3 regions of the Paenibacillus sp. NRS-1782 genome follow, and region 1 is predicted to be linked to each of the others. Evidence: riboswitches for the same ligand, from Rfam matches in the RefSeq annotation. Region 1 holds a riboswitch; each other region holds the start of a gene.

Region 1 (3,195 bases):
TGCAGGCGCATCTTCATGCCGAAAACCCGCTACAACACCTACACGTTTGAAAAATTTATGAAAACGCTCGTTTGGATGCCCTTTTTCCTTATATTCAGCGATGACATTCTCAACGATATCCGTAATCTGATCTCCCGGAATGCCCTCCGCTACAGGTTGAGCGGCATGAGCGTTGCGACCAAATTTTTTGCCGCCAAGAAACAGATCGTATCCTCCCTTGCGGTATACGATTCCGATATCCTCCAGCACTGCCCCATAGCAGGCCATACCACAGCCGTTCAAGGCAATGCTCGTTTCCTTGGGTGCCTGCAATCCGCCCAGTACAACCTGTAGATGCTCTGCCACAGGCACAGCGTCATCCTTCTCCATATTGCAGAAGTCGCACGCCTTCACCTTAAACACATCGCCAATCGGCATCACGATGAATCGTTCATCACGCAGCCGCCCTACCAGCTCCTCCGGATCTGCGCATGGCACGCGCAGCACGATCTGGTGATCCGGCGTATACTCCAGCTCGCCTTCATCACCCGCTACCTCCGCGAGCAGCGCCATCTGGCGAGCGGTGAACTTTTTGTTTCCCACGCCGGGGGAAACGCCCACCTCAAACAGCGCAGGCTTGCCAAAGCTGCCTGTCGCTGTCCCGGCCGTAGCCACTGCTCCGGCCACGGCTGCCGTTCCGGTGGCGCTCACGACGGGCGCTTGCCCGCTCCAGCGTGCGCTCGCTTCGCCCGGCAGCTTGCCGCCCGCAGCGAGGCGGCTCAGCGCCTCCGCTGCCAGCGCTGCCGGGGCTGCACCGGCTTGCGCCGCAGACGGCGCGGCCTGCACGGCAGCCACCACTTGCGGGCGTGCCTGCGTGGCAACCGCAGCAGCACCGCTCGCGGAAGGAGCGGGCGCGGTCCCGCCAGCTCCCGCAGGGGCTGGTACTGCGGGAGCTGCGCCTGCCTGCGACGCATTCAACGCGCGATCCTCTTGCGCGCCCAGCGACCACGGCTCCGCTTCCGTGCGGAGCCGCTGATGCGGCTTGAGCGCCTGCTCGGTCGCACCCAGCGTATACTTGCGCTGATACCCGCGTGGCGTCACGATCAGACCGTCATACACCATCGTCGAGGAATTGCCTATAATGACAGTCGTCAGCATGCCAATGTCATGGTTCAGCATGTCCTCCAGCGTCGTCACTATTACTTGCTGACGGTCACGGTAAGCACTCTTGACCAGCCCAACCGGAGTCTGCGGATCACGGTAACGCAGCAAGATGGACTGCGTCTCAACAATCTGGCGTGTACGTCGGCCACTCCGCGGATTGTACAATGCAATGACAAAATCCGCCGAAGCTGCCGCCTCTACACGCTTCACAATCGTTTCCCAAGGGGTCAAATGGTCACTCAGACTGATCGTGCACGCATCATGCATGACGGGCGCACCCAGCAGCGAAGCACAGGACTGAATCGCCGATATCCCCGGCACGACTTCTACCTCAACCCCGTCCTCACGGCGCCAGCCCTTTTGCATCAGCACTTCGTACACCAGCCCCGCCATACCATATACGCCTGCGTCTCCACTGGAAATGACGGCTACCTTCTTACCCATCTCCGCCTGTCGAACCGCCTCCTGCGCACGGCTCACTTCCTCCGTCATGCCTGTGCGTACAATCTCCTGTCCATTCAACAACGGACGGATCAGATCCACATAGGTGTTGTAGCCAATAATGACCTCACTCTCGGCCAACGCGTCCAGCGCCCGTTTGGTGATATGTTCCATATCCCCCGGTCCGAATCCAATCACGAGCAATTTTCCTAATGGGCTCATCGTTATCCTCCCTCTTAAATCTATGCCATGTTTTCCATACTTCTATCTATTTCACTTGTATATGGACATCCTGTAACTCAAAAAAACCCATCCTGCCCGGATGGGTTTCCTATGTACGCATCGTATCATCAGACGGACACAGCATAAGAAGACACTTCTTGTCTTCCGCCATCGTGCCGTTGCTTTCCATCTGCCTGTTCACGCTTGAAACGCTTCTGCACGTTCTGATCCACGCAAACCTGTAACCAACATGGAAAAAGCAGCGTGCGCCTGATTTCCTGATTTCGTACACCCATCCTCTCCGCGAAGGTTAACGGTGCATACAGATCAAGGTAGGTCTCCTGGCTCGGCATCAACAGATTTTTTCGTCTTCCCCGTTTTCTCACGAGTGACGTCTGAAAAAATCCTCTTCCTTACAGTGGCGGGACCGCTCGGGACTTGCACCCGATTCCCTGTTACCCTTCGCTATCACAAAGGCACCTTGTCTGTCCGCTATTTGATTATGGGTCTTATCATAACCTTGGCTTAATCAGTTGCGCAAGCATGAAAAACGCTTTATTTCAAGTTCTCTGCCTTATTTTTTAACATATGCAACAATTCGTCCGGGTCCGCAGAGATACTCAACAGCGTTGGATGGTCAACTCCGGTAAAGCCCTCCCGCACACTATGACGCACCATTTCCTCCAACGGGTCAAAATATCCGTTCACATTCAGCAGCCCGATGGGCTTGCGATGAATGCCGATTTGCGCCCAGCACAGCACCTCAAATAGCTCCTCAAAGGTTCCCAATCCGCCCGGAAGGGCAATGAATGCGTCAGCCTTTTCGCTCATCACCGCTTTGCGTTCATGCATGTTCGCCACCTCAATAAATTCAGTAATTCCCCGGTGAATAATCTCTGCATCGAATAACAGGGTTGGCATAATCCCGGTGACCTGACCGCCCCCTGCCAGCATCGCATCCGCGACCTCGCCCATCAGCCCCTTGCTGGAGCCTCCATAGATTAAACGGACCTGATGTCTCGCCATAGCCTCTCCAAGCTTGCCTGCCTCCTGAAGATATACCGATGAATGTCCGGGCCTGGACCCGGCAAATACACAAATGGAATTCATAACGTCTCAGCTCCTGTCCTGGTATCCGCATCGAGGCTTTTTCATTATATTAAATAAATATTTTCCCTATAACAAAAACTTCTGTCGATGCATTTCCAACAAAAAAAGATAAAGACCCTGTAGGCCCTTATCTTCATTTTACCCTTTATCCCAAGGATATGGGGAAGTTTTCAGCTCACTACTTCCAGGCCGCAGCCGTGCGCCGAAGCGCTATGCTCAAAATATCTTCCCAGCTCCACCATCATCGCGCCCATGCGTTCCTCCACTGGAAACACGATC
Region 2 (3,195 bases), on a different contig from region 1:
GAGCTTACAAACTATGTCAACCTTTTAATGGAATATATGAATATATTTATCTATATTTTGTGTCTGCAAGAGTCCATTAGTCGGATATGAACTACATTTATTGACAGCCTTGCATTGAAAATCCATTTTCTTGATTCTCGCCGTATCGTTTAAATTTAAAATATTGCGCATGTCTATTTTGTTAGAGGTGGATTTGCAGAAGGAAAGCAATCTGCTGATCGCGGCATGTAGCATTGCGGTGGGCCTCGGCTCTGTCGTGCTGCCCCAAATGTTTGACCAACTGCCGAGCTTTGCCAAAATGCTGCTGCAAAACGGTATCGTATCCGGCTCGATTACGGCGATTGTCTTGAATATCGTTTTAACGAAAAAACAGGGCGAATGGGTCAAAGGCGGGAAGGTGTCAGAGGTTCCGCAGAAGGTTTAACGATTAGGATTAGATAAAGACCGCGGGAGAGAGGACGTAAGCCTATTTTTCCGGCTTTTTGGCATAGAGTTATTGATAAAACCCCCTTCCTGTATGAAGATCGGGGTTTGAGATTCTATTAGAAGAATTTGCTAGAGTGATAGGCGAGGTCATGGTATAATCTACCTTATGGATTTTGAATAGTGGTGGATGTTTTCAGACCACGGCGCAGCTTCCCGAAAGGGGGTGAAGCCGATGGTCAACCTTGTGTCGTGCTACGATGTGTTGCGTTGGATGGTTACGTTACTAAGCCTGGTGTTTAGTATTCGTAAACTTTATCGCTGGCTACGTCGGAAATTTCGGAACAAGCGAAAACCCACCGTGTAATTAGGTTAGGCGCCTAACGGTGGGTTTAGCTACGCATTTAGCGCGCCGTGATGATCCACAGCCTTTCAAGTCCTAAGAGTCTTTGCCGTTGGTAGCGGCGAAGGCTCTTTTTAGTATACGGACACGGTGGTTATCTCTATACCTAATTTTATCACGTCCATTGCGTGCATGCAACGCAAAGTCATAGCCTTGATCCTTGCCGTATCGTTTAAATTTAAAATATTGCGCAGCATTTGTTGACAAGCCTGTAACAACAAAATAAGATAGTCCTAATTCGTAATATAGAGGAATAAAGGAAGAAAACAGGTGTGAACCGGACTTTCCACTTACAGGGTTTCGCTGAAATCATGTAGATGGCTGTTGTGCGTGTTCACTTAAAAGGGAAGTTCGGTAGATTCCGACACGGACCCGCCACTGTATACAGGCATCAGCAGGGAATTGCTGTAGCTTTCAGAACAGCCACTGGAACTGTGAGGAACCGGGAAGGCCTGAGAGATAAGCCTGAAGTCAGGAGACCTGCCTGTTTTAACATCACTGTCAGACCCACGGGATGCTGGGGAGGTGGTTAGGCGTGCTGCATACAGAATGTCTGAAACCGATCCGATCCCCTTGTTTTTAGAGGGTGAAGAGGGTGAGCTTAGGCATTTGATAATGAAAGCATTTCTGACTGCTGATCAAGCGGTCGGGGATGCTTTTTTTTGCGCTAGGTATTTGTGAATGACAAGACAGAGGGGGAGTCAATAGAATGATAAGCAATCGTAAAAAGCGTTCATGGTTTATATGTACAGGGGTGATGCTGCTGCTGGCAGTTATGGCTCTGGGGGGATGCTCGACAACTAGTAAGACGGCGGATAGCCCCAGCAAGGGCGAGAACACATCCACACAACAGGCTACAGCAGATAAGAAACTGGTGATGGCGTATACGTGGAAACCGTCGGGCGTTGACCCGCACGGAGACAATAGCTGGGATGTCATGCGGTCCGGCGCAGGTGAGACACTTGTCCGTTTGAATGAAAAGCTGGAGCCAGTGGCTTGGCTGGCCAAGGAATGGAAGCAGGACAGTCCCACAGTTTGGACGTTCGGCTTGCAGGATAAGGTCACTTTTCATGACGGAAAGAGTATGGACGCGGAAAGTGTGAAAGCTTCCCTGCTGCGCTCCATCGAGAAAAGCCATTTGGCAAAGGATTTGCTAGACGTAAAGTCGATTGATGTAACTGGGCCGCTGGCGTTGAAAATCACGACTAACCAGCCCAATTCAGCGCTGGTGTCCAATCTGGCTGATCCATCGACGATTGTGCTGGATGTAGCGTCTATGAAGGATGAGCAGAGCTACCCTGCGATGACAGGTGCTTTTAAAATTAAAGCGTTCAACAAGGATCAGTCCTTGGTCGTAGAGCGTTATGACGGATATTGGGGCGAGAAGGCCCGGCTGGCTGAAGCAACGATGAAGTTCATTACGGACGGCAATTCACGCCTGTTGGCGCTGCAATCTGGCGAAGTAGATGTAGCGACTGATATTCCGGTGGATAACGCGGAGGTATTAAAAAAGAACGATAAGCTGCAAGTGCTGTCGGCTCCCTCTTTGCGCACTCATATGATCGTGTATAACATGGAGTCGCCTGTGTTCAAGGATGCCGCGAACCGCAAAGTAGTGGACAGCCTGATACCACGTGCATCCATTGTGAGTGCGATCATGAGAGGCTATGGTACGGAGGCAAGCAGCCCATTCCCGAGCATTCTCCCCTTCGGCAAGGTGGAACGTAAAGTGCTGGACGGAACGGCAGGGCAGTTGTTGACGAAGGACGGCTGGCAAAAGGATGCCCAAGGTACATGGACCAAGCAGGGCAAGCCGTTCGAGGTTACATTGCTGACCTTCCCTCAGCGTCCAGAGCTTTCGGTCATGGCTGAGGTGATTCAGAGCCAACTGCTGAAAGAGGGCATCCAGGTGAAGATTCGCAAGGTGGAAAATATCGACGGGGCGCTAACCAAAAACGATTGGGATTTTGCCATGTACAGTATGCTGACTGCCCATACGGGGGAGCCGCAATATTTTATGGACATGTTTTATTCCTCTAAAAGCGAGGCCAATGTAAGCCGTTATAGTTCCAAACCGCTGGAGAACCTCCTTGGCAGCTTGAAGCTGGCAAAGGATACAGCACAGCGTAATGCCGTGACATTGCAAGCGCTGGATATCATTAATACCGATTTGCCGCAGTCGTTTATTGTTCACCCTGATAATGTATTTGGGGTGAAAAAAGGGGTAGAGGGCTTTACACCGCATCCGATTGAGTATTACTACATTACGGCGCAATCCGATATTGCGGAATAACGGACTGGATACCCTATGATTCGTTTTATTCTGGAACGTGTGGCGCAACTGGTCATTATTGTGTTCGTTGTATCCA
Region 3 (3,195 bases), on a different contig from region 1:
GATGCCTGTATACGACCAGCCGCGCAGACTAAGGCTCCCCATGGTCCAGTACAATATTTCATTAACCGTCTCCTTCGACATGGCTGTCAGAAAAGAAACAACCGCACCCAGAAAAGATTGCATCACCACGCCCGATAAAATAAGGCTTTGCGTCGGAATTTTGCCGCCTTCCCTCGCCAGCGTCAGCACCATCCACAACGTCAGCATTCCGGTCGTAAACGCCACCAGCGGCAGTGTCCATACGCCTACAAACGAAAATTGAAGCCCCCAATAAATCAGTACCGCTGCCCCTACCGAAGCCCCCGAGGATACCCCCAGCGTGTAAGGATCAGCCAGCGGATTGCGTAGCACACCCTGAAATCCGGCTCCCGCCAGCGCAAGCGCTGCGCCTACCAGCATACCCAGTAACACACGCGGCAGTCTGACCTTCAAAATAATCTGCTCTGTAGATGGATTCCAATCCGGTGTAACCGTCTCACCTAACCACGGCAGATGGTTGACCAGAATACCCGCAATTTGGCTGACGGGAAGCTTGGCCGAGCCGATACCGAGACAGAGCAGCAGCGTCAGCAGCAATAAGGCAAGACCTGCCCCTCCAAAGCCAATCAGCCTACGATTCATTTGAAAATTTCAGGATACACGCCCTTGGCCACTGCCTTGAGACCTTCCGTTACGCGCGGACCCGGACGACTAATCAGATTATCATCCACGGCAAACACCCGGTTGAGACGAACAGCCGATATTTGATCCCATCCACTACGGGCTTTGATGATATCGCCGAGTGTTTGGCCTGTTTTGTCGTCCTTGACATTCTTGCTGTATAAAATGACGTCTGGATTAGCCGCAATAATATTTTCCTCACTGATCTGGTACCAGCCCTTTTGCGTTGCTGCCACATTTTCGCCGCCCGCCAAAGAAATCAGCTCGTCCATAAACTCGTCCTTGCCGACCGTCCAGCCGGGTGAAAATTCGACGTAGACTCTCAGCTTTTGCCCTTTACCGATATTTTTAACACCGTTTTTCACTTCCGTTACATCGGCTCTCATCTTGTCGGTTACCGCTCTTGCTTCTTTCTGATGATCGGTAATTTTCCCATATAGTTCGATGTTAGCCATGACATCTTCAACCGTTTTCGGCTCGGTTTTAAAAATCATAATTCCCAGGTCACGCAGCTTGGTTGTCGCCTGCTCACTGAGTGATATCCCTGCAAAAACGACTTCTGGATTCGCAGCAATGATCGCCTCTTCATTCGGCTTCATAATGCCGCCCACTTTGGGCTTCTTCGTAGCTGCTTCCGGGTAATCGGAATAGTCCGATACACCGACAATTTCCTTATCCAGTCCGATGGCGAACAGCGCCTCGGTTTCAGCCGGGGAGACAGAAACGATTTTGTCCGGCGCTTTTTTGAACGTAAATTCCTGTCCGGTCGCATCCTTAATGATCAGCGGGTAGACCGTTTTGCCCGGAGGCTCCTGAGCGGTTGCCGTCTGTCCCGGTTGCTGTGAGGCTTGATCCCCTTTATTTTCAGCGTTCTTTCCGTTAGCTCCACATGCACTCAGCACAACCGCCAAGACCAGAGCCAATAAGCCTGTAGTCCAGACCTTTATTTTATTCCCTGCCATGATTTGCACCCCTCCATATAAATTCTTTTAAAAGCGTCACTTGAACATCATCCGATATCTCTAAATCCAGCCTTCTTTTCCTTTCAAAAAACCCCTGCATCCTCAGATAAGGACACAGGGGTCACGTTAGCGCAGATCGTACGCAGGCGGCAGTTTCTTCCGCATGGACAGTCACTGCGAACACGTCATCCTTTCCTCGAAGGACTATGGTGACAGGCGGACGGGCAGGTATCCTGACTTACAGAAATATGCGACAGCCTGTTGCTCCTTCATATGCTTTGTGGCACATAAACCAGAGCGGACTGGCATTTTTCCATTTACAGTGGCGGGACCGCGCCGGATTCACACCGACTTCCCTTTTAACAGCGCACCGATATGAATCCGAGGGTTTCATACCACTGCACCGACCTCGTCTGCTGGATATTTGATGTAGTGTTGGTCAAGCCGTTCTTTTACTTGATGATTATAGGTTAAAAAAGACTGGCTTACAACCCAAACCGCCTGTTTACCTGCCCTATGTCTGTGATCATGAGAAGTATATACGCAGTCAGTTCTGATCCACCAGCCATCCGGTGAACTTGTGCCCTGTAGCCAAATCTGGATGTGATGCTGTAGAACAGGTGGCGGTTAAATATGCAAATGGCTTTTGTGCCAAACTCAACCGAATCCTAATGGCCCCTCCCGGCTTCGGATTCAGGCTCCAAAAATCATGACCCGATACCAGCATACAAGCCAACTGACGAATCACTCCACCATGCGTAACAATCAGAACGGAAGGTGGAGCATCAGACAAACCTGTTTTCTGAAGCTCCATCATTGTACGCCACTCATACAAAGAGTCTAGAAATTCACCAAGGCGGTTCACAAAGTCTTTCCAGGGCTCTCCACCCGGCGGCGTAACCCGTTGCGGCTCATCAATCCACGCGCGGTACAATGCCACATCTTTGAGCATATCATACGTTTTTCCATCCCATTCCCCAAAATGAAGCTCTCTCAGACGTGGTTCCATGATGACAGACCAAGCAGACATATTATCTGGTTTCAGTTCCGATTCTGGCAAAATGATCTGCAAGGTCTGACGACAACGTATCAAGTCACTACAATAGATTCGGGCAAAGGAATGTGTCTGTAATTGTTCCCGCAAAGGCTCTAATTCCTGCTCTGCTCCTGGCAGCAAGCCCAGATCAGAGTGCCCCAGGTATCGACGTTCCCTGTTCCATAAGGTTGTGCCGTGACGTACCAGCACAAGCTCCACATCCCATGGCGGGTGTTCTGTAAAATCATGCTTCAAGGTCACATCACTTCCTGCTCTATTGCTGGTGTTCGGTGCGTCACGCTTCATCACTGCGTCCACCCCAGTGCATAACATCCGGCGGACACGAACAGACACAATCCCACGAACATACTGGACACGGCAAACATCAGCCGAATCGTATGTCGGATATCCTCCGGCTCCATCGGTCGCACCAGCTCTCCCATATATGCACGGAGAGAGCGTACGCCATGATATACATTATAGCCCCCGAGGCGAATCCCCAACGCACCCGCAACTGCTGATTCTGGAAAGCCACTG

What was found. A riboswitch is a leader RNA that binds a small molecule or an ion and turns the genes downstream of it on or off. The one in region 1 is predicted to bind cobalamin.
Region 2: linked by a shared signal. The riboswitch ahead of ACIFQM_RS07965 (ABC transporter substrate-binding protein) and the one ahead of cobJ (precorrin-3B C(17)-methyltransferase) in region 1 are both predicted to bind cobalamin.
Region 3: linked by a shared signal. The riboswitch ahead of ACIFQM_RS08715 (ABC transporter substrate-binding protein) and the one ahead of cobJ (precorrin-3B C(17)-methyltransferase) in region 1 are both predicted to bind cobalamin.

Annotation. Positions count from the first base shown of each region.
Region 1 is NZ_JBITPH010000045.1:195,105-198,299, reverse strand. It holds gene cobJ (precorrin-3B C(17)-methyltransferase) at 1-1,806, opposite strand, end outside; gene ACIFQM_RS18420 (hypothetical protein) at 1,935-2,162, opposite strand; cobalamin riboswitch at 2,121-2,304, opposite strand; gene ACIFQM_RS18415 (TIGR00730 family Rossman fold protein) at 2,362-2,916, opposite strand; gene ACIFQM_RS18410 (uroporphyrinogen-III synthase) at 3,087-3,195, opposite strand, start outside.
Region 2 is NZ_JBITPH010000018.1:177,050-180,244, forward strand. It holds partial or broken gene ACIFQM_RS07960 (purine permease) at 170-424, shown strand; cobalamin riboswitch at 1,131-1,328, shown strand; gene ACIFQM_RS07965 (ABC transporter substrate-binding protein) at 1,536-3,119, shown strand; gene nikB (nickel ABC transporter permease) at 3,135-3,195, shown strand, end outside.
Region 3 is NZ_JBITPH010000020.1:22,213-25,407, reverse strand. It holds gene ACIFQM_RS08720 (FecCD family ABC transporter permease) at 1-621, opposite strand, end outside; gene ACIFQM_RS08715 (ABC transporter substrate-binding protein) at 618-1,622, opposite strand; cobalamin riboswitch at 1,829-2,046, opposite strand; gene ACIFQM_RS08710 (histidine phosphatase family protein) at 2,170-2,964, opposite strand; gene cbiB (adenosylcobinamide-phosphate synthase CbiB) at 2,964-3,195, opposite strand, start outside.